DNA from 3 places in the Paenibacillus sp. O199 genome. Region 3 is predicted to be linked to each of the others. Evidence: predicted binding sites of a transcription regulator. Region 3 holds the regulator's gene; each other region holds the start of a gene.
What was found. Region 3 encodes LexA, which represses DNA repair genes until DNA is damaged. Its sites were predicted from a motif close to CGAACATATGTTCG; they were not measured.
Positions count from the first base shown of each region.

Region 1: the regulator LexA is predicted to act here: its motif matches at 3,018-3,031, upstream of recA (recombinase RecA).
Region 2: the regulator LexA is predicted to act here: its motif matches at 3,190-3,203, upstream of A6049_RS31090 (YolD-like family protein).

Region 1 is NZ_LGRP01000014.1:49,008-59,521, forward strand. Features, by position in the region: gene rny (ribonuclease Y) at 1-481, opposite strand, end outside; gene A6049_RS19990 (regulatory protein RecX) at 792-1,529, opposite strand; gene recA (recombinase RecA) at 1,884-2,948, opposite strand; gene A6049_RS20000 (competence/damage-inducible protein A) at 3,188-4,444, opposite strand; gene pgsA (CDP-diacylglycerol--glycerol-3-phosphate 3-phosphatidyltransferase) at 4,552-5,139, opposite strand; gene A6049_RS20010 (YajQ family cyclic di-GMP-binding protein) at 5,463-5,954, opposite strand; gene A6049_RS33340 (hypothetical protein) at 6,108-6,278, opposite strand; gene A6049_RS20015 (helix-turn-helix domain-containing protein) at 6,346-7,386, opposite strand; gene A6049_RS20020 (DUF3388 domain-containing protein) at 7,453-8,220, opposite strand; gene A6049_RS20025 (DUF3243 domain-containing protein) at 8,418-8,681, opposite strand; gene ymfI (elongation factor P 5-aminopentanone reductase) at 8,858-9,628, opposite strand; gene yfmH (EF-P 5-aminopentanol modification-associated protein YfmH) at 9,630-10,514, opposite strand, start outside.
Region 2 is NZ_LGRP01000058.1:1,059-11,572, forward strand. Features, by position in the region: gene A6049_RS31065 (hypothetical protein) at 1-364, opposite strand, end outside; gene A6049_RS31070 (aspartyl-phosphate phosphatase Spo0E family protein) at 479-658, opposite strand; gene A6049_RS31075 (hypothetical protein) at 660-884, opposite strand; gene A6049_RS31080 (hypothetical protein) at 903-1,229, opposite strand; gene A6049_RS31085 (hypothetical protein) at 1,280-1,639, opposite strand; gene A6049_RS33500 (hypothetical protein) at 1,906-2,073, opposite strand; gene A6049_RS33505 (hypothetical protein) at 2,153-2,323, opposite strand; gene A6049_RS31090 (YolD-like family protein) at 2,842-3,171, opposite strand; gene A6049_RS31095 (helix-turn-helix transcriptional regulator) at 3,420-3,641, shown strand; gene A6049_RS34455 (hypothetical protein) at 3,823-3,951, opposite strand; gene A6049_RS31100 (ArdC family protein) at 4,038-5,105, opposite strand; gene A6049_RS31105 (hypothetical protein) at 5,108-5,293, opposite strand; gene A6049_RS31110 (type IA DNA topoisomerase) at 5,324-7,444, opposite strand; gene A6049_RS31115 (VirD4-like conjugal transfer protein, CD1115 family) at 7,463-9,700, opposite strand; gene mobQ (MobQ family relaxase) at 9,710-10,514, opposite strand, start outside.
Region 3 is NZ_LGRP01000001.1:303,521-314,034, forward strand. Features, by position in the region: gene A6049_RS01315 (cupin domain-containing protein) at 1-474, shown strand, start outside; gene A6049_RS01320 (GntR family transcriptional regulator) at 564-1,238, opposite strand; gene A6049_RS01325 (ABC transporter substrate-binding protein) at 1,343-2,974, opposite strand; gene A6049_RS01330 (carbohydrate ABC transporter permease) at 3,044-3,913, opposite strand; gene A6049_RS01335 (ABC transporter permease) at 3,926-4,855, opposite strand; gene A6049_RS01340 (HAD family hydrolase) at 5,438-6,244, opposite strand; gene A6049_RS01345 (hypothetical protein) at 6,272-6,784, opposite strand; gene A6049_RS01350 (DUF896 domain-containing protein) at 6,911-7,120, opposite strand; gene A6049_RS01355 (LysM peptidoglycan-binding domain-containing protein) at 7,217-7,594, opposite strand; gene lexA (transcriptional repressor LexA) at 7,900-8,526, shown strand; gene A6049_RS01365 (aldehyde dehydrogenase) at 8,640-9,941, opposite strand; gene A6049_RS01370 (CatB-related O-acetyltransferase) at 10,491-10,514, shown strand, end outside.

The DNA of each region.
Region 1 (10,514 bases), on a different contig from region 3:
GAACTTCCTGTTCTACGTTGGACAGTATGATACTGCGTGCGTCTTCCATAGTGAGGTTGGATATGCGCTCCAGCTCCGTCACCTGGTTTTTGTAGATCATCTCGATCTGCTGCTGTGTCTCATCAATTCGTTTCTCTTTGTTAGCCACTTGCTCTTCTTTACGTTCGAGTGATTCCAATTTTTTATCCAGCGACTCTTCTTTTTGCAACAATCGTCTTTCTTGTCGTTGAATTTCGTTCCGACGTTCACGAGTGTCTTTTTCAGCTTCGGCGCGAATGCGATGGATTTCGTCCTTCGCTTCCAGCACCGTTTCTTTCTTCAGTGCCTCTGCCTCTTTCTTCGCGTTCTCCACGATTTGCACGGCAGCTTGTTCCGCACTGGAGATTTTAGCCTCTGCAAGAGATTTGCGAATAAAATACCCTACTCCGAACCCAATAACGAGCGCGGCCACAACGAGAACGATCGTGATTACGATGTCCATACTGTTCACCTCCTCGTTGGTTCCTCCAAGGCACTCCTTGGGTCAATTTGTTGTTTTCAAGCCTTACATATTTTTGGGAATAACGAATACTCACGGCGATCCCCCGCCGATTTTCATTTCAAGTGTACATGTCTCCACGCACTATCCGCCGTCTCCGACGAACCCATAATCATGAATGGTATAAATCTTAAAAAACAGAAACCGCTTTTTTGGAAGGAAAAAGGGTTGTCCATTTCTTACAGACTCATGTCCATTTTAGTATTTGACGAAAGAAATTGTCAAGAGAATGCAGTATAGTGAGTCCAGTCTGCTAATCCCATAACAACGCTTCGTCTTCTTCGGGGTCTTTAACCTCGTCTTCTTCAATTAAACAATTCACGACCCGACGCACCATATCCATGGAAAAACCTCGTCGCATCAAGAAGGGAAGCGTTTTACGTTTCTTCTCCTGGATGTCTCCTTTGACCTGATTCCATTTTTTGCGTCCGGCGGTTAGAGCCGTCTCAAATTCCGCATCTGTACTTACACCTTCCAGCGCTTCAGCAATCAGTTCATTGGCAATGCCCTTTTGACGCAGCTCTTGCCTTATCCACAGTTTTCCCTTCCGCTGGCCCTCCATACGCTGACGAGTCCATTCCTTCGCAAACAGTTCGTCATCGACCAAATTCTCCCGCTCAAGCCGATCCAGGGCCTCTTCAATCAACGGTGCAGCAAACTCTTTCTGACGAAGCTTCTGACTTAATTCGTGGCGTGTCCGAGGTTTATGCTCCAGATATCGCAAAGACTGCACATACGTCCGCTGTCGCTCGTCAGCTACGATGATATCTTCCAAGTCTTTTTTCAGAAACGTATTTCCCCGGGTCATCCGATATTTAATCATTACATCTTCAAGCACCGTAATTGAATATAAACCAAAGGTAATTCGGTAACGAGCTTCCCTGCTCTTCGTTCGTTCAACTCGTGTAATGGTAAGTTCTTCGTTATCCGGGAATTGGGAGATTCCCTCCAGCTCGGCTTCTTCATATAAATCATCTTCATGTTGATCCATTTCGGTCTCCCCTTCCATGTCATTTTGTGTGTCTGAACTGCACGGCCTAACTGACAAGTACATAGCAAAATAAAAGACTTCCTCGAATACATCTCCGACGGAGATAACACAGCTACACTGAATACGTTTAGCGTAACTTCACAGAGACATCAGACGCTAATACAAAAGGCCGGAAACAATATCCGGCCTCTCCCTAATAGTAAACGTGTCAATAGCCTCTGCCCATTCGGACAGAGGCTGTTGGACAGCGCGAGCGCACACACCATACCCCAAGCTAGATCGAGCAAGCTCAATCAGACAAGCTTTGGGAGTTCAGAGGGCAAGGCCCTCTAGGGCCCTTCCTACAAGGGAGGGTTACTCGTTAATTTCAAATAGTTCTTGTTCTTCTGCTGCTTCTTTTTGTTGCTCTTCGCTAGTTGGCGCAGGAACTGCAGTAGTCAAGTTACTGGCTACACGAATTTTTTGTTCAATGATTTCAGCAATATCTTTATGCTCTTTCATGAACTGCTTCGCGTTCTCACGGCCTTGTCCTAAACGCTCGCCTTCGTATGAGTACCATGCACCACTTTTATTGACGATGTCCAGCTCAGTACCAATGTCAATGATACTGCCTTCTCTCGAAATACCCTCACCGTACATGATATCCACTTCCGCTTGTTTAAACGGAGGTGCTACTTTGTTTTTCACCACTTTAATACGCGTACGGTTACCAATCATGTCATTTCCTGATTTGATACTCTCAATACGGCGTACATCCAGACGTACCGTGGAATAAAATTTCAGGGCACGACCACCAGGTGTTGTTTCTGGGTTACCAAACATAACCCCGACTTTTTCACGAAGTTGGTTGATAAAGATCGCGATCGTTTTGGATTTACTGATTGCACCAGACAGTTTACGCAGTGCCTGAGACATCAGACGCGCTTGCAAACCGACATGGGAATCACCCATTTCGCCTTCGATTTCTGCTTTTGGTACCAATGCAGCCACAGAGTCAATAACGACAATGTCCACAGCACCACTACGTACAAGAGCTTCTGCAATTTCAAGCCCTTGCTCACCCGTATCTGGCTGAGACAGAAGCAATTCGTCAATGTTAACACCCAGTTTACTGGCGTATTGTGGGTCAAGAGCATGCTCGGCATCGATAAATGCAGCTTGTCCACCCACTCTTTGTACTTCAGCGATAGCATGCAATGCTACGGTTGTTTTACCAGAAGATTCAGGTCCATATATTTCAACAATACGGCCTTTAGGCAAGCCGCCTGTTCCTAATGCAATATCCAAAGCCAAGGAACCGCTGGGTATAATTTCCACATTCATGTGAGTCGACTCACCCAGTTTCATGATGGATCCTTTACCAAATTGCTTCTCTATTTGACGGAGCGCCATATCAAGCGCGGCACGACGGTCTGACAATAAGCTCACACCCTTTACTGTTTATAAGATAATGATACCTTGTTTTAACACGTTTGCCAAGCTTTTTTTCGAACATACATTCGTTTTTTTTGTAAAGGCCGAGGCGCCTCTTCCTCAAGGAAACTTTCCATTAAACAGAAAAAAGAACCGTAAACAAGGCTGTAAAGCCTGATTTTACGGTTCTTCCGTCTTCCTTTATTATACTTGCTTGCCTTGGCAAATGCAATCCGAGCTCTTAACTAGTCCATCTCCACAAGCTTGCGCCACAAACGGTAAAGAATCGCTTTCGCTGAACGAATCCGAACCGTCTCCCGATTGCCATTAATGCGCAGTTCATGAATTTCTGTCTCTTTACCACGCTCTGCCAGAGCGATGAAGACAAGACCTGGCGGTTTGCGTTCGGAATAACCAGGTCCCGCTACACCTGTCACTGACAGACCGAAGTCGGCATCCCCAATCATTCGAATCTGCTCTGCCAGCACTTTGGCCACTTCCGGACTCACTGCGCCCGGTGCATCTTCACCTTCCAGATAGGAATGCGGCACATGGAGCAGCTTCTCTTTAATTTCATTGGAGTAACATACAATTCCGCCCTTAAGCATCGACGCACTGCCAGGAACTGATGTCAGACTTTGCATGACGAGCCCTCCTGTGCAGCTCTCAGCCGCGCTAAGAGTCAGACCCATATCAGACATCATCGTTACAATTGTGTACTCTATAGGCACATCCTCGTTCGCGTAGAGATGCTCTGGCAATCGTTCCCGAATCTGAACTTCCATTGCATCCAGCTTCAGCTTTGCCTCATTCTCACTTGGAGCCTTTGTAGATACACGTACCGTAACTTCTCCCTCACTTGCATAAGGAGCAATGGTAGGATCTGTCTGTGTATCAATCAGATCAAGGAGTCGGTCTTCCAATGCCGATTCGCCAATTCCTGCAAACTTCAGCATTTTCGAGTAGATCGGCATTTCTTCTGTCAGTACATGCTGGAACAACCAAGGCTTAACTTCCTGTTCAAACATAGGAATTAGCTCTTTCGGTGGTCCAGGCATCACTACATAATGCTTGCCATTGTCAGAAATCGCATTTCCTGCGGCAAGGCCTGTTTCGTTCGCCAGCGGTGTCCCGCCTTCTATAACGATTGCCTGACGACGATTGTTTTCGGTCATGTCTACATTACGATCTCGGAAGAAGCTCTCGATTTTGTCCATGGCCATTCGATCTATATGCAGCTTGCGGTTCAAGACCGCCGCGATCGCATCCTTGGTCAGGTCATCCTGTGTAGGACCGATGCCCCCAGAAAATAAAATGACGTCTGCACGACCCTGAGCGATGCGAATAGCGTCACTAAGTCGATTTAGATTATCACCAACCACCGTTTGGAAATATACATCAATCCCGATTGCAGCCAATTCACGGGATAGATATCGAGCATTGGTATTCACAATTTGTCCAAGCAACAATTCTGTGCCAACTGCAATGATTTCTGCCTTCATTCAGCATCCTCCTGTACACGTGGTGAGTGATCAAAGGGCAATAGGATAATTTCCTATTGCCCTTCGTACAAATGATTTCTTCATACTTACCCATTTAACCTCAAACGTTACGCTTTCGATAAATGAAGCAAATTTTTGTTTTTGATAAAGTAATCAATGCCTGACCAAATCGTAATAATCGCTGCAGCCCAAACGGCAATAACGTCCATGTGAATACCCGTGAATGAGAACGGGAAATTATTCAACAACAGCAGTACAATCGCCACAATTTGCACGACGGTTTTCAGTTTGCCCCAGGCACTTGCCGCAACAACCGAACCATCCAATAACGCAATCTGACGCAAGCCGGTAACCGCAAACTCACGACTAATAATGACCACAGCAATCCAGGAATCCAACTTGCCCATTTCCACAAGAGAAATTAGCACCGCAGTAACCAACAACTTGTCAGCCAGCGGATCAAGCAATTTCCCCAGGTTGGTGACCATATTATTTTTCCGCGCCAGATAGCCGTCAATTCCATCCGTGCTTGCTGCAATGATAAAAATGACAGCAGCAATCAACTGATTATACGGGAGCGATAAGCTTCCCAATTGCAACGGCTCTGGATAGAACGGAAAATCTACGAGCAGGAACACCATCAAAAAAGGGATTAAGCAAATTCGTGCAAGCGTAATCCGGTTGGGTAAATTCACAAGACGCCCTCCCTCTTATCCTCCATTACTCCAAACATTCATCTTAATCCCGTATTCATCATCCGGAACATGAAATTTACAGTTTCACTGTCAATCAGCACTAAAAGTGCTCTCACTATGTAAAAACGCAAAAAATAAAGTCAACCGTTCAAACGCAAAACCGTTTTAAACGTTCCGGTGACTTTCAGAAGATGTACTGCTTTTCACAAAGTCAGCAAACGATGATGACTGGGCTTTGATGCTTATCTGCCAGCAATGCACACTTAGTATAATATACGCCAATTGCAGTGTCAAAAAACACGTCTAGCTACAAAAAGGAGATATTATTTGAAATTTGTATATTGCAGGTCCAGAGGCAAATTGGCACCGTTCAATAACTGCATAACTGCCTGCAAATCATTCTTACTTTTACCTGTTACCCGGAGCTGATCTCCCTGAATCTGACTCTTCACTTTCATCTTGGAGTCACGAATCAGAATATTAATTTTTTTAGCGATATCCTGATCAATCCCCTGCTTGAAATTCAAACGCTGGCGGACTGTACCTGAAGAAGCTGGTTCTACTTTTGCATAATCAATGTTTTTTAAAGGTAAACCCCGCTTAGCCATCTTGGATTGCAGTACATCGATAACAGCCTTGAGTTTGGTCTCATCATCAGATACGATCGTTAACGCATCCTTATCCAGTTTCAGACTGCTCTTGCTGCCCTTGAAGTCATAACGCGTGCCAATTTCTTTTTCCGTTTGTGTTACGGCATTTGTCAATTCCTGCAAGTCCATTTTGGACACGATATCAAATGAATTTTCTGAACTCAAACCAGTCACCCTTTCAGTTAATCATATGTTCTGTAACATTATAGAGGATACGCCAAGCAAAAGTCTAATTTTATGAGGTTTTTCAAAATAAAAAAGCATTTTTGGCTGCCACTTGAGGTGGTTGCCAAAAATGCTTACCATGCGGCTGCCATTCTAATAACGGCTGCGATTAGGCTGTCTGAACATGTCAAGCACACCCAGAAGTACATGTGCAAGTCCAAAACCCAAAATACCGTAACCCCAAGCAGTTGGGGTCAAGTAATAACCCAGGAGGCTGACAATGATCCCCAAACCTGTTACGATCCAGCTGACTGTCACAGCCATCCACCTCACTTCACCAAAAGTTGACTGCAAGTTAAGACAAGGTTAGTGTCTCCCGCAGAAACTTTGGTTATTCGCCGTTAGTGCCGGTGCTTCCTTCGGTAGTGCTTCCTGTTTCATTCGTCGTAGTGCCTTCAGTACCTGCGGAGGACGTATCCTCACCAAGTCTTAACCGAATGCGGTTTGTCGCTTTCCCGTCTGTCACAACCTGCCCTGCAACCTCAATTGTGGTCGCTGCAGCGTAACCGGACTTAATGTACATTCCTGCACTGTCCAATTCAAAAGTATAACTGTCTCCTTCAGCGGTGTTGCCGTACTCTAACTTTTCTCCACTAGAGTTCTCGCCCTTGTATACTTCCAGCCAACTATGCCCCGTTGCTTTAATTGTAACGGTCACAGGCTGCCCTGCACTGCCGTTTACTTTGAAGTTCGTAATATTGCCTGATTTTCCGTCTTCAGCAACAGATACAGAAGCTGGCGGATTATCCGTTGGGTTCTCTTCATTTTCACCCGTCGTTTGCCCATCCGTCTGTCCGTCAGTCTGCCCCTCTGCTGTTCCGCCACCGTTACCGCCTGCTTCGCCTTCATTCGTTTCTCCGCTACCTGATTCATTCGCTGGAGGATTAGAAGCTTGGCCATTATCTGTAGGCTCATCCGGTTTATCTTGAGGTTGCTGCTGGCTGTCTGTGATCTTCGTCTGATCCAGCCCTTGTGTATCCGAATCATCCCTGTTCATCACTACATACACGTACAACAACACAAGAATTAATACCGGAAAAGTCCACATCAGCGCAACAGACATCCAGCGGTTACTGCGCTCTACCGGGCGGCTTGAACGCTTTTGAATAACCGGCTCCATGGTTGCTTCCGTTTCTTCTGCAGGTACATCTTTCTTATGTCCCTCCAGCAGCTCATCAGGATTTAGTCCCACCGTTTCCGCATAGGTTTTGATAAATGCACGCACATAGAAGCTACCAGGCAGCACTTTGTAGTCTCCTGCCTCTATTGCCTCCAAATACCTCTTGCGAATTTTAGTCATTTCCTGTACATCGTCAAGACTCATCCCTTTTTGCAGCCGGGCCTCTCTTAACTGCTGACCCAGTTCAGACATGCCATCTCCTCCTTATGTTTATCTCTATGGTTGTTGCTTATCTATTTCATGATCCCGTACGGAGCGTTACAGTTCGTCGGTGTAGCTGGCCGTAAACGTATCATAAATAATTTCTTCATTCGGATTGTTGCGCAGTTCAATAATAATGTCAAAATCATTAAAATCATATTCAGACTCCTGCACAAAAATATCCGGATGTTCAATAACTTTGGTGCTTGGCATCGTCATGATGTCCTGTAACAGATTATAATGCCGTTCGCTTGAACGAATCGTACTGACAATTCCGTCAATGATAAACACATTGTTTGGATTCAATTCGTCCTCGGACATCTGGCTTCTTATGGTCTGACGAAGAAGTGTGGAGGAAACAAACGTCCAGCGCTTCATCGCACATACGCTGCCCGCAATAATGGATTCCGTTTTGCCTACACGCGGCATTCCACGCAAACCAATGACTTGATTGCCTTCCCTCTTAAATACTTCACCCAAAAAGTCCACAAGTAACCCAAGTTCGTCCCGCGTAAAACGAAATGTTTTGCGATCATCCGAATCACGATCAATATAACGACCATGACGCACAGCCAGAATATCTACCAGTTTCGGTTGACGCAAAGCAGACACAGTTATGCTGTTCACTTTGCCAAGCATTTCACCCAGCAGACGGATCTTCTCGTCATCGTCCGATTCCAGCAGCATCCCCCGGGTTTTGCCTTCAACACCGTTGATGGTCAATATATTTACTTCAAGCATCCCCAGCATAGAGGCAATATCCCCTAAAAGGCCAGGTCTGTTCTTATGTATTTTATACTCCATATACCATTGTTTAGATTCCATTTAAACACCCCGTAAAGCATTATTCCACATTATTCGACAGTAACAGAACGCGTCCATTGGACGACAATCTGAGATATCTTCTAAAAATGGGTCACGTTAATGATATATAAAAAGAAAATGAATTACAAGAACAGGTCTGTAATCAATGTGTAATCATTAGAGAAAAGCCCCCTTGCGGGAGCTCTCCATCTGTAATCTTATGCGTTTTGTTTGGCCAATTTGACCATCAGGCACGCAATCGTACGACGTTCATCCTCGTCGCCGACTTCCCATAGTTCTTTCAATGCCCGGTTGGAAGGGTTCGCCGGATCTACTTTCTCATCCAGGAAGTCACCGATTTCATACGCAAGTTTGTTGATGGTTTCTTCATTCATTCCCATCTTCTCTGCTTGCTGTACGCGGTCACCCAAAAACTTCTTCCAAGTGTCAAAACTCGTGAGCACCGTTTTTTCTGTTGACATGATAAATCCTCCTTTGCTTGACGCATGAGATTTAAAATCAACAGTTGTAATATGTGCTTCCCGGACATTTTATATACGAGCATTTTTGAATTAATCGAAGATTATCTACAAATCATTAATTTCCATCAAGGCAATACCACGAAGTTAAAACAAAATTGAATTCGCGCACCCATATATTACGTGAGCCAGCCACCATTTGGACTTATAATCTGCCCATTAATATATCCGGACTCGGGAAGTGCAAGGAAGTAGACCAGTGAGGAGATTTCATCTGGCTGGGCGAGTCTTCCTGCCGGAATTTCCTCTTCCAGCATTTTTAGTTCATCCTGATCCAGATGGTTCAACATGGATGTTTGAACCGCGCCTGGAGCTACAGCATTCACCGTTACGCCAGATGGAGCCAACTCTTTGGCGAGAGCTTTGGTGAATGCATTTACACCACCTTTGGTTGTAGAATACAACACCTCACAAGAGGCACCCGACAGTCCCCAGATAGACGAAACGTTAATGATTCGACCGTATCTTTGGGAGATCATGTGAGGCATCATTTCCTGTGTACACAAGAACGTGCCTTTCAGGTTGATCGCCATCACTTCATCCCAGATTTCTTCCGTAACATCGGCCAGCATTCCATAATGAGATATCCCTGCATTGTTCACCAGAATATCCGGCATCAGCCCATGTGATTCCAGCTTCTCACGCATACGTTCAATTTGCTCCCGACTGCGAAGATCAGCAGACACCGTCATGACTTTACCACTGCCTTGTTCCATGCACCTTCTCGCAGCTTCATTAGCTGCTTCATGCGATTTCATATAGTGAATCACTACATTCATGCCCACCTTGGCAAAACGCTCTGCGATGGCCGCTCCAATGCCTCCGCTCGCGCCCGTTACAAGTACCGTCATTTCTCCAATTGGCTTCAATTGTCCTGTTCCCCTCTCCATATTAAGGACTCACGACAAGCGATATCGCCAGTTGATCCCAACGAATATGCTCTTTCAATCTGCGGTTTACCTCTTCCAGTGTAAGCGATTCATACAACGGGAGCATGTTGAAAAAATCACCACCACGGAATTGCTGCCGCGTGAATTCATTTGCAATGTTTTCTGGTGAATTGAGCATACGCAAATATCCACCTATTTTCTTTTTGCGTGCGCGCTCAAAATCGGTTGCATCAAAGCCTTTTTCCACAATAGCATCGACTTCTTCACGGATACGCGCAAGCAGTTGATCAGGGTCTTTGGTGTCCCCGCCAATAGCAGAAAAAGCGTATTGCGGCGAACTGTTATATTCATGTCCAAAGCTGTCCGAAATCAGGTCTTCATCATACAATTTTTGAAATAGCGAGGTACTGGAACCAAATAACAGATCCATCATTAGTTTGGTTGTCATATCCCGGCGCAGCAGGTCTTCTCCAGTTAGTCCCACATCGGTTTCCTTAAAGCCAAACAAACATTTGGGCAGAGAAACGGCCAACTTGGATTCACGTCTGGCTTCCCCCACTTTCTCAGGTTCCGGTTCAAATATCCGCTCGATTTTTCCTTGAGGTTTATAATTTTTCTTTGCCTGGTTCGAACGAACCATATCAATCACTTCCTGCGGGTCTACTCCACCCACGACAAACAGAAGCATGTTGCTTGGATGATAAAAAGAGTTGTAACACGTGTACAACGTTTCTTTGGTTATGGTGCCAATGGATTCAACGGTTCCGGCGATATCAATATGCACGGGATGTTTCTGATACATCGCCTCGATCAGGCCAAAATAAACGCGCCAATCTGGATTATCCGCATACATATTAATTTCCTGTGCGATGATCCCTTTTTCCTT
Region 2 (10,514 bases), on a different contig from region 3:
TATTTTCTAGTACCCATGTCTTTCGCGTCCAATATTCATAGTCCTTACCTGTTAACTCGACATGTTCCTGAAAATCACCCTTGGCCTTATTAAGAACCCTCAGATAGTTATAAAAATCTGTCCGTTTCTGACGAACCAAACGAAGCATAACAATTAAATCATTGGTTGATCTTTGCATGAGCTGCATGGTGTTCTCGTCCGCATCTGAAATGGTAACATTGTTTAGCAGGAAAGGGATCTGCTTGCGCTGACCATTCTCCTGTGCATCTTCAGTTGTAATAGACATTTCACAAAAACCACAGTAATAAAAATCTATTTCACTCTTCAGATCACCACCGCAATAAGGACATGTACATATCACCATTCTTCATCCATCCTCTCTTTCCATGACTTTAATCCTGCTGTTTACTACAGCGATGTATGATAAAATAGGAAGGGTGAGCGACCCGGCAAAAGTTTCTCACCCTAAGTCGATTGCTTATGCAGTCGGCTTTTCCTTTTTTATCAACTCATTATACTCATTTAGCACTATATCAAGCTCTTTGGATTTCATAAGCGTACGCGGATCATTTATACCGTAATTCTCGGCCAGCTCATTCAATAACTGCCGTTCCATCTCAATACGATTTTTCAAGTCCATCAGCTCGTCATCTCCCATATTATTTAGCTCCAAATAATTGATCGGCTACCATCGTAAACAGTTCATCGACAACTTTACCATCTCGAATTAGTCTATTTTCCAAACCAGGAATCACCGGGACGGCCATTTCTAGCATGAAATATTTCAATTCCTGTTCAGCGGTTAGGTCTAAAGAAGGCTTCTTCTGAGGAAACAGAACAACATTATCACTCGGAACCGAACTACTTTTATAGACACTCTCCACGTTCTGATTCTCCTTCCGTTATCGGATAAAAACACTATTCGGCTTGTACGTGTCACCGTGATTTTCAATTTTGGTTAACTGCTTTCGTACATTTTCCGGAACAAGCAGCCATTTAAGCATTTGCTGTAGCCCTCTCGAACCTTCACCGCTATAGAACCAGGAGAAGCCGGTAAATTGAAATTGCTCACTCGCTGTACGGATTGTAAGTCTGTACCACCTTCTTTGTGTGAACGTGCCGCGAACGCTGATTATTTCGCCAGGCTGAAGCCTACCGGACTCTATGAGACGTTTGGCAGTCTGTAGCGCCTTCTGCGTTGTAGGCTTTCTATAGTACCGATATTTCATTTTATATTCAGTCTCCTTTGATGCGCCGGGAGAAACCCGGCGCATTAGATTTAATTAGCTTCTCGCTGGCCGCGAATTTCAATAGAAGGAATATCCATTTCAAAAGTTGCGACTTGTTCAGTAATGACTGCATCAATTAGTTCCTGAATCTTGTTGGTTATAAGATGACACTCAGTAACTTGCACCGTCCAAATGCAATAATAGATAGGCTTTCTTTCATCCACCTTCTTCAGCATACCTGCCCATTCATGAGTTCGGGCAGGGGTGAGGTTATCAACCATTCCCCGGTACTCGTCCATTGTCAGAAAGTGTATTTTAACCGGTTGTCCATTTAAGACAAACACCGCTTTTTTATAGATGCCATGGCATACAGTCAAAGCTGCTAATATTTTTGATTTATGAGTTTTCATATTCTTCCTCCTGCTCTTTGATGGATGGATGTGGGCAGCAGCCTGGCGGCCGCTGCCGGTCTTCCTATTTCCGGTCATTGTATTTTTGCGTTGACCAATTGAGCAGGAAAGTAATCGACTGAAGAAAAATACTGAACAAAATGAGTATCAAAAGTAACATTTCCATTGGGGTTGTCCTCCCTTTAACATGATAAATTTTTGTGTTATGATGGGAGGGTAAGGGTTGAGAAAGCATCCCCCTTACCCAACCTGTTAGCACGGGTTAATTATTTAGGCTTTTTCTTGGGCTTCGACCGCTGCGAACGGTCGGAGCCTTTTACTTTTTGTCGAGCCGTATTCCATTCAATGAACGCCTTGACGACTCCTAAAAGTTGAACAATGACTTGCATAAAAGCCGCGATAACGGCCAACATGACAATCGTCTCATTCTGCATCTTCATCACCTCCTTTCAGGAATTTCTATTTTTTCTTTAACCTTCAATCCACTTCCAAGGAGCCGGGAATCTTTAGGTTTTAGGTTTGATGCACTGTTTCGGGTCTCGCTGTCTTGCCGTTTTCGTATGCTTTTGTCAAAGAGCGTTTTAATCCCATGTCCATTTCGCCGTCATAGCGTTTAAACCATATATGTTCCTGGGGAACAAGGCTGCCCGTAGGGATGGAAAAAAATTTGAGTGTCGTTCTCAAAATTTTTTCCACCTTGTTCGCCAGGGTTATATATGGTTTGCTATTAGGACGGAGAAAGGGCATGGGATTAGCTCAAAGACAAAAGCAGGAGAAAAGGGCAGTCAGAACACTAAACGGTGCGAATCAAACTGCCTTTGACCTTTGCCCCGTGTGGGGTGTTAAGCGAAGGCCAGGAACGTAGGCGGCTTTAGCAGGGGTGTTTTCCCCCGGCTTAGGCCGCCTAGTTATCGGGCTGAGTAACCCCGCAGCGGTGCGTACCAGGTCTTAGGCGGTGTATTTTACCGCCTTAGAGCTGGTAGCATAAGCCCTCCATGAATTAAAATCCTTACTTGGCTCAAGCCAAGCTTATGCTGAAGCATATACAGAAAAAGGGCAGCCCCTTGTAGGCCGCCCTTTTTAATATTCGGAAATTACTTCGTGCCGGCAAGTTTGCCAACAAATTAATGTTCGTGTTTAACCTGACAAATTCCATGCTGCAGAAACTTTGCTCGGATCCAAATTGCATCTTTTTCCGAATGTTAGCCTTCATCCACGCCCAGGATCAAAGAGAAGGGCACTCGCTCCCAATCATCTAAGTCGATTGAAAATTTAGCCTGCCTTGTCTGTTGATCCATTTGAGTGACTATTCCCGTTAGCGTTCGATCCTCAAACTCCCCAAATATCCGGATTGTTACCTCACGACCAAGTTTTAATGACATTGCAAGTTTCTGACCAATGTCCTCTTTTTCCTGTTCGTCCAAAACAGGCAATTTTTTACGCCGATTTTCTTTCTCTTGTCGCAACATAGACTCACGATGTTCGGGAAGAATAAAACGACTGTGCCACATACTAGGTTCATCCTGAAGCAAAAAACCACCCCCAAAATAAGAACATATATTCTCATTATGAGGGCGATTTTTGTTTTATGCAATTGATGAATCGAAACTTTTGCAAGGTGAGAGGACCCGGCAAAGTATCCCACCCATCGGAAAGGGGAGGATGACCCCTTCTATCCATTATACAACACGTCCTTTAGGACGTCGATCTTTAGATCGTTATGGAATATTAGATACTTCGGTAATATCTATAAAAAAAGAGAACAGGGAGTTTACCGACCTTGAGATTAAAAGAAGCACGGGAATTAGCGAATTATACTCAGGAATCACTTGTACAAGAAATTCAAATTCAAATGGAATGCTCTTTACGGCATTATCAGAATATAGAATACGGCAAGAAAATACCTACAATGCCCCTTGGACTATTAATCTGTAGGATCTGCGGTGTTGATCCGAACGATATAGACGAGTGGAAGATAGCCAGGACAATTGGTAACTCATGAAATTGATGTGCCTGGATGTTCCTAAACGCTCCTACTGTGGTATAATAAAAGTATAACAGGTGTAAAATAAACAAAAGCCACGATGCTGGACACATCGTGACTTGTCAACAAAGGCCGGTGGGCGACCACGGCGAATTTCAATCAAACGAATGAAAAACCACCGGATTGCAAGGCTACCAACCTATTCCCGGTGGTTTTTCTTGTTCCGCGCTGCTTTCCACGCACTGCATAAGGCTATTAACCCCACTGCAATACTAACTAGCTTATCGCTAATTTCAAGAAAATGCTGCACGACTTCAAGAAGTGACACGGCGTCACCCCCTTTCGGGTAAGCTTCGCCGTGCCGATAATCCCACCGGTTACTTTGTCTTCTCTATTATACCATAATCAGCCTATTTAACGCTCTAATTCTGGCCCTGATTTTGATTTTGGTAACTCATTTAGATTCGATTTGTCTTGTCCTTTTGGCTTCTCGTCTCGATCCGTGGAAGCCGCTGCCACTTCTCTAGCTGCATCCATACCAGGAATCGTTAGCTGCGTTTTTGTAGCTTCCTGCATACGTTCCCTATTCAATTGGTGGTCAACCTCACGAATAATATTATTAGCGGTTTTCTGGATCTCGCCCAGGGCTTGTTTAGCCAATTGAATATCCTTTGCCCAGGTTGCAATATAACCGGCGCTGTAGGCTTCGGTATCCATTCCATAATACTTTGTGACCATAAAGGCCGTGGCTTCAGCCTGGGCTTCCTTGTGTTCTCGTGGCAAGTCCTTCAAAGGACTGTCCATTCGGTGGAGCTGCGAATGTGCATACTCATGGATTAATGTTTTGAATTTCATTGTCGAATTTTCAATAGCCGGATTGATCCGGATGGCATGATCCTCACGATCATAATACCCACGCACATTAGGCTTGTCCTTAAAATCCTCGGCATTCTCTCGTACATCCATTTTCTTTGCAAGATGATCGGAAAACTGACGATACATCTGTGCAGCTCCTGCACTGTCTCTTATATCATCACGGACAAACTGCCGTACATTGACTATTTCTTTACCTTGCGTTTGGCTTACGTCAAATACGTTTACCGCCTTGAAGCCTGTAAGCATTTCCTTCTTTTCTGTAATCTCTTTTCCTTTTGAATCGAGCTGTGGGCGTTGCGTAACTGGATCTATTTTAGTCATTTCGACTTTCTTAAATGTAGGAGCGAAAATTTTAACGGCCGTTTCACCTTTCTGAACCTGTCGCCCCATTTCCTTCCAGGCATTGTATCCCTGCACCATGGTAGCTTCAGGTTTTTGGGCATAAATCATAACCACATTATTTAAACTGTATTTTGGGAATTTAGATGCCACTTCTAAATAACGTTGAAATTCGGCCTTGCTAAATATCCTTTCTATGGCCTGGTCAACTTGTTTTTGCACCTGAGCCATCTTCGCTTCGTAGTCGCCAGATTTAGGAAACGGCATTGTTATTCACCCTCCCTCACGTATAGAGGTTCGTACAATTTAACCCCGTTTTCTACAATCTCCAGATAGGCGATTTCTTCATAGTTAACAAGATCCCCGTTTGGAACTTCCTCATATGACAGATATCCTTCAGGCTTTGTCACGTAAATAGGTTTCTCGCTCCCCACGATCTCATAAAATTGGTACATGGTGTTTCCCCTCTCTGTCATGAGAAAATGTTATGAGAAAATAAATTCGATCTTTCCATCTTTCAAGGAAAGAGCTGCTTCAAATTTCTTTTTACTTTTGCTCGTAAATCCCTTGATCGTGCCAGTTTTCCCTTTCTCACATAGCGTCTTAATTTGAGTAGGGGTTAACTTTTTGCCTAGTAGCTCTTTGAAAAATGTTATCTTGCAACCCTCTTTATAGGCCGTACAACCGTAAAACTTCCCTTTGTCCGTTATATAGCCGTTCCCACAAGGACATTTGCAAATTTGATCGGCTTCTTCGGTGGCTGCAATCTGCGCCTGGACGTTCAAATTTCCCATGTCAGCAGAAGCTTGTTCCAATAATTTATGACATAATTTTTTCGTGTTCTCAATAAAGACGCTGCTTTTCTTGTTACCTCGGCCGATCTCCTTCAGGAATATTTCCCATTGAGCCGTCATTTCAGGTTTGGAAAGAACTGTACCTTTCACAGCTTCACATAAAACCTCGCCCTTCGGTGTTACATAGACCTGGTTTTTCTTCACTAGTATAAATTCACGTTGCATGAGTGTTTCGATAATACTTGATCTTGTCGCTTCAGTGCCTAATCCTTCACTCTCATTCAAGGCATCCCGCATTTCCTTATCCTCAACGTGACGACCGGCATTAGTCATGAGAGTGATAAGCTGCCCCTGTGTATACGGCTTAGGCGGCTGCGTCATCCCATCCTTGACACTTACAATCCCGTTCGTTGGATCAGCCTGTTTAACTCGCGGTAGGGCTTTGTCATCGTCCTCTTCATCATCCGTTCCTTCCGGATCGTTGCGATACAGCAGCTTCCAACCAATAGACTTTTCAGTCTTACCCTTTGTAATAAAATCAACTTCACCAATGGCTGTTGTAATGACGGTTTCCTCGTAAGTATAATCGGGCAAAAACATGCCTAACGCACTTTTGATAATTTCATCATAGGTAGCCTTTTCCATTTCCGTAAAGTCTGCGGTTGATGATGGTATTTTTTCAGTCGGAATAATGGCGTAGTGATCGCTCACTTTATCCGAATTAACATATCTTTTGGATGGCTCCAAGCTATGCGCCTGGAACGACACACCTATGAGCTGCTGATAATTGCTTAGGTTCTGCTTCAAGTATGCAAATTCTTCTGTTGTAATGTGCTGTGAATCGGATCGTGGATAGGAGACAAAACCTTTTTCATAGAGTGACTGCACAGTAGTTAATACGTCCGTTGGACTATATTTCTTCTTTTTATTCATGGCCGCCTGTAAACCGGATAGATTATACAAGGTAGGCGGCTGCGTCCGCTTCTCATTCACTTCAACTAGCTTGACAACCCCATTATACGTAGTCTTTCCAGGCTCAATATAGGGTTTTACTGCTTCATACAGCTTTTCTTTAGATGGGTAACGATCGCGTAGCTTACCAGTGTATTTCCCTGTAGAAACGGTGAACTCAGCCACAAGCTCATAAAATGGTTCGGATTTAAAATTTTTAATTTCACACTGACGGTTGTAAATGAGCGTAAGCACCGGTGTTTGTACTCGCCCTACACTAAATACATCCTTGAACCCCTTACGCTGCAGATGCAGCGTGTACAACCGACTTGCATTAAGTCCGATAAGCCAGTCAGAGATTTGCCGTGCTTGGGCTTCATAAAAGAGGTTAATGGTCGTTGATCCGTCCCGTACTTCAGCAAAACCTTTCCGTATCGCATTTTCGGTTAGAGAGGAAGTCCATAGCCGTTTTATTGGCTTGTTGGAACAACCGGCCATCATAATAAGCAGCCGGGCAATATTTTCACCCTCGCGCGCCGGGTCAGTCGCTATAATAATTTGATCGGCTTCTTTCAGTAAATCCTTTACAATTTTGAACTGTACTGCCTTATCCTTTGAAACCTTATATTCAAAACTCTCCGGAATTATAGGGAGACTGTCCAAGCTCCATCTCTTCCAGGCTTCGTTGTATTCATCTGGATTTTTAAGTTCTACGAGATGCCCAATAGCCCATGTGACCTTAGCGCCGCCTGGAAACTCCTTGCATGGGTTAATGAGAAGAAAGCCTTTCCCCTTGGTATGTGGGAAAGGCGTAGCCAATTTTCTGGCCTGGTCAGGTTTTTCAGCTAATACGGTTATCATTGTGCATTCCTCCATTTATCACATTGGTAAGTCGTCTGAATCGTCCAGTTCCTTTTTCTCTTCATCCTCATCCGTTTCTTCCTGAACAGCAGCCGCTTCATCCGTAAGCTCCTTAATCACTTCCATTAAAGCTTCAGCGTCAGGATCATCGTCACCAATGCCGTTTAACGCATCCTCTAGCTCTCTAAAGGCCGCCTGTACATCTTCATCGGTCATTCCATCATCTGTTGCTTCAGTAGCAATAGGAGCTTCTTCAAGTGGTTCTAATGGTGTTTGAACGATTGGGTCAAGATTACCTAACAACATGCTTAGTTCTTCTGTTGAGATACCTTCTCCGTCCTCAAATTCATCTTCTTCCGCAAACGGTACGTCTTCTTCTTCAGGAATCTTTTCCATTTCCTCTTCTAAGGCCAGCATTTCGGCTTCTAAGGCTTCATCATAATCCGCATCTTCTAATTCCCGTTCTTCTGGATCGATGGCTGTATGAGCTTCTGGAAGCTTCTCAACATGGTTTACTGAGCTAATACCGAAGAACTTCAAAAAGTTATTTCTGGAAGAACGTTCGTAGTTAGGTTTACGGTCTTTTCCGAATAGGAATTCGCCATACACTTTATACTGATAAGACTTTTCTAGTTTTAAAGGAAAATAGCCGTTCACGAAAAGATAGCACACAGCAGGGTTTACATTAAGCAGCTCACCTTGTGTAATCAAAGGTCGCTTTACAAACTGTTCTGAAATGCTTTTAGAAGCGTTTTTCTCTCCAATAGAGGTACTTTTCTGTTTATGCTTAATCGTGGTTTCCCCGGCAACATCACTGAAGTATTTGGCGGTCTTGGTATCCTTGGTTCGCAAAAACAGTGTTGTATCATGATTGTTGATGATGGATCGCGCCATATCCGGTCCATACATACGTTTGTCTTCCAATTGCCCGATATCTTGAATAACCGTGTGCATCGACATCCCCAGTCCTCGACAAGTTGCCAGGATGTTCGGATATCCATTGATTTTCCCGATATTCGCAAATTCATCCAGTAAGTAAATAGAGTCAATTGGCAGCCGTGAATGATTCTCGTCCGCGATATCATAGAAGGTGTCAATTAGTTGTTCAAAGAAAGTGGCCGTGAGCTGCTTAAATGGATTACTCTTCATGCGTACTTTAATGTAAAGTACCGTTTTTTCTTCCTGAAGATCCCGGAAGTTAAAAGAACTCTTTGCCGTAAATTTTGCAATCTTCCGCATGGCGAAGATCCCAATTTGTTGAGCCAATGTGGACATAATTCCCGTTCTTGTGTTCCCGGCGCTCATATTAGCCAGAGTAAACATGTCATATGCTGGATGGTCTACAGACATTTCTTCCAGCAAGTTATCCAGGAATTCTTCATCCTTTCCTGCCTTGGCCGTAAATTGTACTACATGAGTCATGGTTGCAGTATGACGGTATTCCGTTTTGATATAGAGAATAATAGCTGCAAAATAGGCTATGGCCGATTCGCTCCAAAAATCCCTTTTCCCATCATCTACCGCATTGGATGCAATAGTATTCGCGACAGCTCGCGCATCTTCATCATCGTCAACATAATCCAGAGGATTATAGCCAACCTCTTCCGAAAAATTAACAAAATCAATTTGATAAACTTTGTAACCTTGATCTCGTTTGAGTTGGTGAGTGGCTTCATAAATCTCCCCTTTAGGGTCGGTTACGATGATAGTTTCTTCAACATGATTCATCATATTTGGAAAAACATAAGCCTGGCCTTTACCTGATCCAGACGATCCGATAATTAAAACATTTCGATTATCAATATTTGTTCCTTTGGGCATGATGATTAGTTCTTTTCGACTTGGAATTTTCCCCAAGATGATACCAGGTTCCATCTTGAATGCGCTCAGTGGATCTTTGTTGTAAGCATTACGTTTAGAAAATGTCTTCCCATTAACTACATCAGATGGCTGACCCCATTTTGATGTTCCGTGTAATCCGAAATCACTGGCATCCACAAGTTTCGGTAACAAAATAGATGACCTCATTGAATACAACATGCCCCCTAAGATAACAAACGGCATCAAGGAAAATATGACTTTCAAATTTTCCTGGGCGTAAGCAAAAGAAACAACCTTTACAGGCTCTAGCAATAATTGCGTTAAATCGCCACCTGGGCCAATTACATAAAAACCAACCATGAGCAGATATGAGAACAAAATACTCATCAGGAAACTAGCAAAAATGGGTTTCCACGCCTTGTTTTTAAATTCCATAATACCACCTTAATGATCCAACTCTTGACCTCTGTATCTTCTTCGTTGCTTCTTCTCAGTAGGATCTTTTTCATGTTTTTTGTTTTCATTCGCACGTTGCGCTTGCTCCAATGCCTGGAACAATCCAGATGCAACACTTTGTGAATATTGACGTTCGACTTGTTGATCAGGTGTAAATGAATTATCCATAGGTTTGTCATTAATTTCTTTTGTGATTTGTTGATGAATAACATTAAGATCCTGGTCAACTCGTCCGGAACTCATTCCGTTGTCTTGCCGATCCTGAAGGCGTAGTAAGACTTCAGCATTTGTAATGTGATCGAGTGAATCAGAATAATGTTTTTGTAAATTTACTCGAAGTAATTGAACGTTTCCAGCTAAATCTTTTTCATGTCGGTCTTTTTGTAATGTGAACTGCTCAATCTTTTTGTTCGCTTCATAGACAAGATCAAAGTTTTGTTCATTTAAAGCACTTAACCGTTCTTTCATTTGTTTCTGTATCGCTCTGTCTAAGATGAAAACACTCTTCGAAATATTTCTAGTTTGTTCAGCCAAAGAAGGAGTATTTCTTTCATGCTCTTTATATTTGGAAATAGCATAAGAAGATACTTCATCTTCGCGTAATACTTTATTCGTCTCTTTGAAATACTGGACTGCATGATACATTTCATCGACAGAATAATTATTGGTGGACTGATACAGAACTGAAAATTCTTTTCGAGTAAAATCACTTTGGATATCTAAAGCTTGATCAGCTTTGTCTAAAAGCATTTTCAACTTAGATAGGTCTTCCATATTTTTTTGTTCTAGCGTT
Region 3 (10,514 bases):
AAATATGAAGTACTATTTGAAAAATGGGACGCGTCCAAATTAAAAACTGATCTGCAAAACAACTTTGGACTCACCGATGAACAAAAAGAAGAAGTACTAAACACATTTGACTATGAAATCAGAGACTTGGCTGCACGTCGCGGGTACCAAATCTGGGATGTAATCACGCTGTCTGAACAAACACCAGATATTGAAGAGAAGCTTGCTAAATTTGAAGAGATTCATACTCATGCTGAAGATGAAATCCGCGCAATTGTAGCCGGCAAAGGAATCTTTGTCATCAAAGCTACAGATGATGTAGGTTACTTTAATGTAGAATTGTCTCCTGGAGACGTTATCTCGGTACCTGAGAACACCCCACACTTCTTCACTTTGATGGAGAACAAACAAATCATTGCCGTGCGTCTGTTTATTGAAAAAGATGGCTGGATCGCAGATCCTTACCCAGATCCAACGTTTATCAAACAAGCCTAATAAGCAAATTCTATTATTTGCTCAACAAACCCCTGTTCAATTCGAACAGGGGTTTCTGCATATTCAGATAGTATACAACATTAGATGTTCTATATAAAATAATGTGGATATTTTGCCTTCATCTTCTCTTGTTCAACAACAACTAGTCTGAGATGAGCTTCCATAACCTCAACAGCTCGCTCGGTTTCACGTTCCGTGATAAGTCGGTATATTTCTTTATGTTGTGAAATAATAACCTCTGCATCGGAATCTTCAGACAAGCGTAATAAACGAAGGCGATTAAAGGGAATATTGAGCTGCTGTAGCATTTTCCAACTTCTCATTTTTCCTGTGCCTTGAAACAATATCTGATGAAATTCTTCATCCAGTTCAAAAAGCCGATAGAAATTATTTTTCCCTATACATACTTCCTGCATGGCAATATTGGTTTCAAGTCTGAATCTGAATTCTTCCGGAAAAGAAGCACAAGCCAGAGTGACAATTTCCTTCTCCATCTTCTCTCTCATAAACCGGCCTTCTTCAACATGCTCCAGATTAATATGGGAGACAATAGTTCCACTCTGTGGAATGATATCCAGTAATTCTTCCTCGGCAAGCTTCATGAAAGCTTCACGTACTGGCGTTCTGCTTACTTGCAACTCATCCGCAATTTCCTTCTCGGAAATCTTGGTACCAGGCTCAAGTTCAAGGTGCAGAATTCGTTCCTTTATCAGATTGTATGAATAAGCCCGGGTCGAACCTCTAATCTTTTGATTAAGTGACATTCCTTAACCTCTTCCTCTCAGCCATATTCATCCATCTTAGCACAATTTGCCGTTCCACTTAAATTCCCTAAATGAAACGGCAATGGGCAAATTTCAGTTTACATCTATTGTTGCTTGTTTTCTTTGTACTTCTTATATGTGTCATTGGAAAGCTGCATATACTGAGGCAAGCCTTGGCTCTCCAGCTCTTTTACAAATGCATCAAACTCAGAAAGTTTGCGTTCTCCCAAAATGAATTTAAGCGTATTTTGATCCGAGAAATCCTTAAGCGGTGTGCTAAGCAGTGTCACCTGTTCACGATCGATATCCGAGTAAGGAATTGGAGGCTCCGCAGGAACCACTTCTTTGATATCTTTCATGTCTTGCTGGAATTTCAGTTCTTCCTCACTAAACATGGAGTGCAACAAATCTGTGGTTCCTCCATAGGCAAACACACCACCGGAGAATCCATAGTCGATGCGCAAGTCCTTTGTGCCTTTTGGATTCAATCCGTTATAGTTCACATCTTCGGCCAACTTACGAACGCCGTCTTTTTTGGTGAAGGTTTCGCCTTCAACACCCCATTTAGCAAATTCCTGACCTTCATCACTATAATATAACCAGTCAATAAATTGCATGGTTGCTTTAAAGTTTTCGCTGTCTTTAATTTTCCCGGAAATCATGACACCGTTTTCAAGTCTGGAGCCAGACATCAGTTGGCCTTTTGGACCACCAGGGACCGTAATTTTGGCGATGGAGAAATTCCCTTCTCCCAATGTTTTATTCATGTCATTACGGTGCAGTACTAACGTTTGCGAGTTACCATTAATCATGAATGATTTTCCAGAAACAAACTTTTGAATAGCCTGGTCATCGTCCTGGGTGAAGCTTTCTTTATCCAGCAGCCCCTCCGATACAAGCTTGTTAAAGTAAGTTAACATTTCCTTGTATTCCGGCGTAGTCGAAGTGTATACAAATTCATCCTGATCTTCTTTATACGTTAAACCATTGCCAAATCCCCACCCAGCTTTCGTTCCAAAACTGGTAGCAGCAATATTCAAGGTACTGTTAAATTGGAAACGATCTGAGAACGGAACGGAATCTGGATAGATTTCTTTTAGCTTTTTGGCGGCATCATACAATTCGTCCCATGTCTTTGGAATGGCAATGTTATTTTTCTCAAAAATATCAGTTCTCACAATAAGGGTATAGTCCGGCCAAACCTCTTCATGTAAACCTGGGAGTACATAATATTTCCCATCTTCTTGTCGAAGACCCTCAAGTTCATCCTGAAGTCCCCATTTCTCAACCTTATCTTTGAAATTGGGCATCAAATCAACATAGTCACTCACTGGCAAAATCGCACCAGAGGATACAAAAGCAGATTCTTCACCCGGATAAGTTTTCGGAATAACCAGAGGGGCATCTCCAGAGCTGATCAGAAGGGATCTTTTCTGGGGATAGTCACTCATCGGAACGATGGTAGGCTCCAGCGTGACTCCTGTTCTTTCCGTGATTTTTTGGAACAGGAGCCAATCCTTTTTGTACGGGTATGCTGGCTGGTCGCTGTACAGAATAGATAGATTAAATGGTTCAGCGGCTTTGAAGGTCTCTCCTACACCATAGGATTCCATGGCCCCCTTGGATTCTGGTTCAACTTTCTCTCCACCAGCACCGTTGCTACATGCTGCCAGAACGACACTCATCATTGTTGCCAATACCATCTTGCCTACAAGCTTACGTGGTCTATGTTTCATTCAATTCTCCCCCTGCATGTGGTTTAGATTGGCCTTACAATCAAGATGTTGAACTATATCGGGTTAGGATTACTGTTTAACAGATCCCAACATGATACCGGTTACAAAGTATCTTTGAACAAATGGATAAATCGTTAAAATAGGCAAAATGGTGAGTACCATCGTGACCGATTTGATATTTGCAGAAATTTGAGTCAAATTATCCGCTGAAGCACCAGCCGAAGCACCTCCCGTTGCACCTGCAATCATGTTGCGCAAGTAGATCGTAACGGGAAACAGTTCCTTTTTGTCGAGATACAGGAAGGCAGGAAACCAGGAGTTCCAGTGTCCCACAGCGTAAAACAGAACCATCGTTGCCATGACAGCTTTACTCAACGGTAGAATGATCCGTAACAAAATGCCATACGTATTCAAACCGTCAATGGCTGCCGCTTCCTCAAGCTCCTCAGGCATGTTTTCGAAAAATGATTTCATAATTAACATGTTATAAATGCTGATTGCACCAGGCACAACTAGTGCCCACATCGTGTTATTGAAGCCCAGAGAGTTAATCAGGACATAGTTAGGAATCAAGCCGCCACTGAAAAACATCGTGAACACGGCGAACATCGTCAAAAATTTTCGTCCCATCAATCTTTTCTTGGATAGGGCATAAGCGAAGATGGTCGTCATGAACATGGAAATCAAAGTACCTACAACGGTATATATAATTGTGTTTTTATAGTTGGTCCAGAACATGCTGTCGCGAGAGATGGTCTTGTAGGTTTCTACATTAAATCCTCTTGGGATAATGCTTACCTTGCCTGAATTGATATAAGCCTCGCTACTGAAAGATTGGGCCACGACATTCAGAAACGGATAGAGCGTGATGAATACCACAAGCAGCAAAAAGATAGCATTGAAAACTTTAAATACTTTGTATGATTTTGATTCCAGCATATTGCTCCTCCTTTACCACAAGCTTCGTTGTGTCAGTCTGCGTGAAATGGCATTAACCGAGAATACCAGGATCAGTCCAATAATGGATTCGAACAAACCAATGGCGGTAGCATAGCTGAAATTGCTCGACTGCAAACCTACCCGGTACAGATAAGTAGAAATCACGTCAGATGTCTCGTAGATCAGCGGATTGTAAAGGAGCAAGATTTTCTCAAATCCAACCGCGAGGAAATTACCCATATTCAAAATCAGCAATGTAACGATCGTTGGCAAAATGCCCGGTATGGTTATATGGAGGGTTTGCTTCCAACGGTTCGCACCATCGATCCGCGCAGCCTCATACAAAGAATCATCAATTGTTGTCAATGCAGCTAAATATAGAATGGCTCCCCACCCCATACCTTGCCAAACCTCAGAGGTGATATAGATTGTTCTGAACCATTCCGCACGCTGCATGAAAGGAATGCTGTCACCAGTAAAGAATGAAACCATTCCATTAATGGAGCCATTAACTGCCGTTAATTGCAGAATCATTCCGGCAACGATGACGATGGACAAGAAGTGCGGAAGATAAGATGCGGTCTGCACAAACTTTTTGAAACGTTTGCTTTTCACCTCATTCAGCAGCAATGCAAAAATAATCGGAACTGGGAAGGTGAAAAGTAACGCAAGTCCACCAAGCATAAGTGTGTTCCCAAATACTTTCCAAAAGGTTGGGTCTTGAATGAACATCTGAAAATACCTGAATCCAACCCACGTCTCTCCAAAAATACTGCCTCCCGGTACAAATCGTCTAAATGCGATTACATTACCGAGCATGGGCCCATATTTGAAAATAATAAGATAGATAATTGGAAGAATTAACAGTGAGTACAGCTGCCAATCTTTGCGAAGCAGAGCTGTAACAGTTCTTAACCTGCTTTCTTTACGTAAAGATGTCATCGTTAGCGTGGTTTTAGCGGTTTCCGACTCCATATGTTATTTCACTCCGATCCTAAGCTTGATAAAATAAAAGCGTTTTCGATCAATTCTTATCATCTCTTCTTTTTGTAGAAGACAAGTAATCAGATGAACTTCACCCCCACCAGTAGAATAAAACCAAACAAATAATGTAAGCGATATCAATTATGGAGATCACTAGAGACACATATTGGTTAAAATGCTTACCCTCATTTTCTTACTAACCACTTCATGTTGTATTTCCAGAACTAAATGGTTTACATCGATTATGTAAAGCGCTTACAAATAATGTGAGAATTATAGCGAATAACTCCCGCTTCCACTTCATTCAAGTAAGTCAACAGATATTCGCTACATTCATTCGCATACTAGTCATACTAGTATGTTAGTTATATTCTAAATCAGCAGTTCTATAATTTCAATAACTTTTAATAAAAAAATTCATCTTTTGTTATTACGATATAGTTCAAGCTGTCCCAACACAAAAAAACATTGTTAGGTTTTATGGATAAAATACATCTCATAAAACCTAACAATGTTTGTGTAGTACACTAAAAATACGATTTATGATGCACTCATTGAGAATTCAGCAATGATTCGTTCCAATTCGGATAAATGCTTGATTTGATGGTCAGGCACATACGATTCGGTATTCTCTTTATTCTCACGGTTAATCCAAACAGACTGAATACCTGCAGACAATGCTCCACGAATATCAGTCGTAAGCTTATCTCCAACCATCATACTCTCCTCAGGTTGCACTCCCAGCTTACTCAATGCGTGCTCGAAGATCGAAGGATCAGGTTTGCCTTTACCGAACGAACCCGAGATAATAATTTCGTCAAAAAAAGGAGCCAATTCAGGAACGCCATCAAGTTTCTCTTGTTGTAAAGCAGGACAGCCGTTGGTTAAAAGCAAAAGCTTGAACTTCCCTTGTAGATGACTCAACGTTTCCATCGTTTCTTCATAGACATGGGGTCTTGATCTCCGCTCCGCCCCAAATTGTATGGCGAGTTGTTCCGCCAGATCTTCACGATCAACACCCAACTTTAACAAGCCACGACGCCATGACTCTTTACGATATGCGGGTGCAAGCTGCTCCAACTGGCGAAACTCAGGCTGATCCCCACCCGTGAAGTTAGCCCAAAGACCTTCAAACGGGTTAATCCCAATCATTTTGGTAAACGAAAAAGTTTCATAAGACTCATACAGATTACGTGCCTCATTACGAACAGCTTCTTCAAGGTCTTCGGGTTTAACGCCCGTCTCTTGAGCTGCGATCAAGCAAGTCTCATGAAAGGCCTCTCGAACACTGCGCTCATCCCACAGTAAAGTATCATCTAGGTCGAACAAAATCGCTTTTAACGCCATTTCGGTCATCTTCCCCTTTATGCAAAATTACTTTTTCTCGTATGTTTCCACGGTGATCTGATGTGCTTTGGCGAATTTCAGAAGACGTTCAGTAATTGCATCAGTATCATAACGATTCAGTAGTTTGGTAAATACCCATCTCTTACCTCGTGCATTATGCTCAATCACAACCGTACCTGGCTCAATTCTGAATTTCACGATATCGTCGACTCCAATTGAACGCTCACGGTTCCCTTTTGTCGTCAAAATCCGGTTACTTCCTATTTTGACATAAGGACGACGGAGCATGAAGATGATTGCCAAAAATACATACAGCAACAAGGTCACCCAGTCCCAAGTGGTCATCGGAGCTTTGACAAGAAATGTACTCATAAAGAGGTACAGGAATGCTAGTCCGATCAGAAAAATAGGAAACAGAAGACTGCGTCCTTTAAATACGTCCTCACCTGGTGTGCCAGAAACCGGTTTACCGCTTTTTTTACGTTGCTGATTCAACTGCTTAGAATTTTTTCGAACCGTTCTCTCGAACGAACGCGACATGAGAATCCCCCTTAGATGTTCTTTGTATCGGCTTACATAATTGCAAACCAACATTTCCCCCTATAATTTGCAACCTCTAGATAACAGGAAAAAACCTAAATATCATAATGATATCATTAGGTTTCCTTAATGTTTGAGTTTGCCTTGGTGGCCTTGATCGTTCTCATCATCTACAATTTCAATCGTATCCAGTTGTTGTCTGAAATTGCTTCGAATGTTATTCAAATAGATTTCTCTAAGTTTGGCACGTTCAGCGAGCTCTTCCTCTGTCAATCCAGTGGATTTTTGCTTACGGGCCAATTCATTAATACGTGCTACCAGACTATCTATATCCAAGCTTGTCCCCTCCAAAAATACAAAGTCATATTAACTTTGACATGTTAAGGGCAGCTTGTCAAGCTGACACGCATTAGCGCGTGTGGATATGCAGCTTTAATCTGTGAATTGAGGCAGTATTAAGACTTGCCCCACCTGTATTGAAGTTGAATGAAGTTGATTCACTTTCTTGATTGCTTCTATATATACACGTGTATCCATTGTTTCAGGTTTGTGATCCAATGATATACTCCATAGCGTATCTCCTTGTGAAACTGCCATCTTCCCCCCAGGCAACAGATCGTTCTCATTGCCAGCGAACACAGTCAATACTGTACTGCATCCAACCAGTATAATTAAGCTTACGATTATTAATTTCAAGACCCAAGTTGGGACATTACCTTTTGCAAAAACCTTTTTAAAATTCCTTATGTTAGTTTCAACCACTTCTGAATGCACCGGTTCGTAAATACTTTGATAAGTAGAATATCTCATTAAATATCGACCTCCAAACGTTTGTTCCTATCCTGTTGAAATTAATATAACACGAACACATGTTTTGTACAATAACTTTTTAGAACAATTGTTCGCTTTTTTTTGTTGATACTACATTCTATTATCTTTCTTCTATTGTATTGGAATTGTCATTTGCAGTATTTGATTAGACCAAAAGAAAATTTTCATCTTAATTTGCAAAAAAACATTGATTTTATGGCATTTTATTTAGAACTTATGTTTGTACGAACGGAGGTTCTATGTTATAATTTTCCCAAACGTTACTAAAATGGGGTTGATACGGTATGTCGAAGATATCCAGCAGGCAACAGGCTATTCTGGAGTTTATACGCAATGAAGTCCGGTTGAAGGGGTATCCTCCTTCCGTACGCGAAATTGGTGAAGCCGTTGGGTTGGCTTCCAGCTCTACAGTACATGGACATCTGGATCGTTTGGAGAAGAAAGGTCTGATTAGACGTGACCCAACCAAACCAAGAGCCATTGAACTTCTCAGCCAGGAAGAGTCAGAGCATTCACATCAGTTTGCTCACAGCGTTGCTCGCATTCCTGTCGTGGGTAAAGTTACTGCAGGGGTTCCGATCACAGCAACAGAAAATATCGAAGATTACTTCCCTCTTCCTACGCATTATGTAGGCGAACAGAAAGTATTTATGCTTTCGGTCGTGGGAGACAGTATGGTTGAAGCAGGCATTGTTAACGGAGACTATGTTATCGTACGTCAGCAGCAAACTGCAGATAACGGCGATATCGTAGTAGCCATGACTGAAGACGATGAAGCAACGGTAAAAACGTTCTACAAAGAGAAAGATCATATTCGTCTTCAACCGGAAAATTCGACTTTTGAACCGTTGCGTTTGAAACACGTTAGCATCCTGGGCAAAGTCATTGGCCTTTTCCGTGATATTCATTAATATGTATTGAATTTGTACAGAAGTCTCACAATAAGATACATAAAGAGGTTGTCCCGTTCAACGGGACAACCTCTTTTTTTTTTATACAACTTATATTGTTCTACGTTAGTAGATTATTCGCTGCGTTTAAGAATGCTTTTATGATGAGAGAACACATCAAAACTCTGTTGACCATGGTAGGAACCCATTCCACTTTCTCCTACGCCGCCAAACGGAAGATAATGTGATGTCATATGAGACAATGTATCATTAATGCAACCACCACCAAAAGATACTTGATTCAGAACCTGATTCTGCAGATCCTCATCCTGAGTGAAGAGATATAATGCCAGTGGTTTTGGACGGCGGACAATCTCATCTAGCAAGGGATTGAGGTCGGTATACTTAAATACAGGAAGAACTGGACCAAAGATCTCTTCTTGCATCACTGGGGATTTCCAATCCACTTCGCCCAGTACTGTTGGTTCAATGAGCAGCTGATCACGTTCAGAATGTCCACCGATCATTGTTTTGCCATCTTGGAGTAACACCGATAAACGATCAAAGTTACGTGCGTTGACAATGTGCGGGAAATCAGCATTTCTCATCACATCGTCTCCAAATTTATCCTGAATTTCTGCACCGATCAATTCCAATAATTTGTCATGTACTTCCTCGTGCACAAGCAAATAGTCTGGAGCGACACAGGTTTGCCCAGCATTCAGGAATTTACCGCGCACAATGCGCTGAGCTGCCAGCTTCAAATCTGCATCCTGGTGGACAATGACCGGACTCTTACCACCTAGTTCTAACGTAACTGGAGTCAAATGCTCAGCAGCTGCCTTCATAACAATGCGGCCAACACCTGTACTGCCTGTAAAGAAAATATAATCAAACTTTTCTTTCAACAATGCCGTACTCGTCTCGACTTCCCCTTCCATAACTGCCAGGTACTCACTAGGAAATATCTCATGAATCAAATCATAAGTCAGACGTGACACGGCTGGGGTTAATTCAGACGGCTTAATAATGGCACAGTTACCCGCAGCAATGGCTCCAATTAGAGGGCCGAAAGCCAGTTGGAACGGATAGTTCCATGGTGCAATAATAAGAGCAACTCCATAAGGTTCAGGATAAATTAAGCTTGTTCCATCAGGTATAGCAGAATTTGTAGGCACAGGTTTTGGTGTAGCCCATTGCTCCAAATGTTCCAATGCAAAATCTAGTTCACCCAACACGATCCGAATCTCAGAGCCATAAGCCTCTGCTTCAGATTTATTTAGATCCGCACGAAGTGCGTCAAGAATACGTTGCTGATATTTCTCAATTCCCTGTCTTAATTGCTGAAGAGCACGAATACGGTACTCAATAGACTTAGTCTGACCTGTATAAAAAAATGTCCGTTGTGCGGCAACCAATCGCTTCTCTTGTTCCATATTAACATCTCCAATTAATTGTTCAAAATTTAATTTCTAAAAACATAAATAAATTATAACGCAATTATATGAAACTATCAACATATAGATACTGTAAAAACAGAGCAAACAATTAAAACGCACTCTCGCTTCGACGATATGATCATAATTTAATTAACCATTCTATTTCTTATTGACTACATAAAAAGCCTTAACACTAATATGCTAAGACTTATTCTACGTATACTAGCTTCCTCTTTACATTCTTATTTCCGTTCCTGTTTTAATCCAACGTGATGTATCCATCCTTCCAAATGGTGGACACGTGTTCTGTTTATATTTTCTCTTCCTGAATTTTTTCTTCATTATATACACTTTGAGGGAGGATACACACTGACATCTCTTTATTAGAATAGGATTGACAAAAAAAGAGGTCATTGTTATAATCGCCCTCATATCTTAAGGAAGGATGATTCAGATGATTCGTCGTCTAAAAAAACTAAAGAATGTGGCTACCGCATCACGCTTCTAAGTTACTCAGAAATAAAACTTAGAAGCGAGGAAACTAAAATGAATATAAACCAATTTAATCAC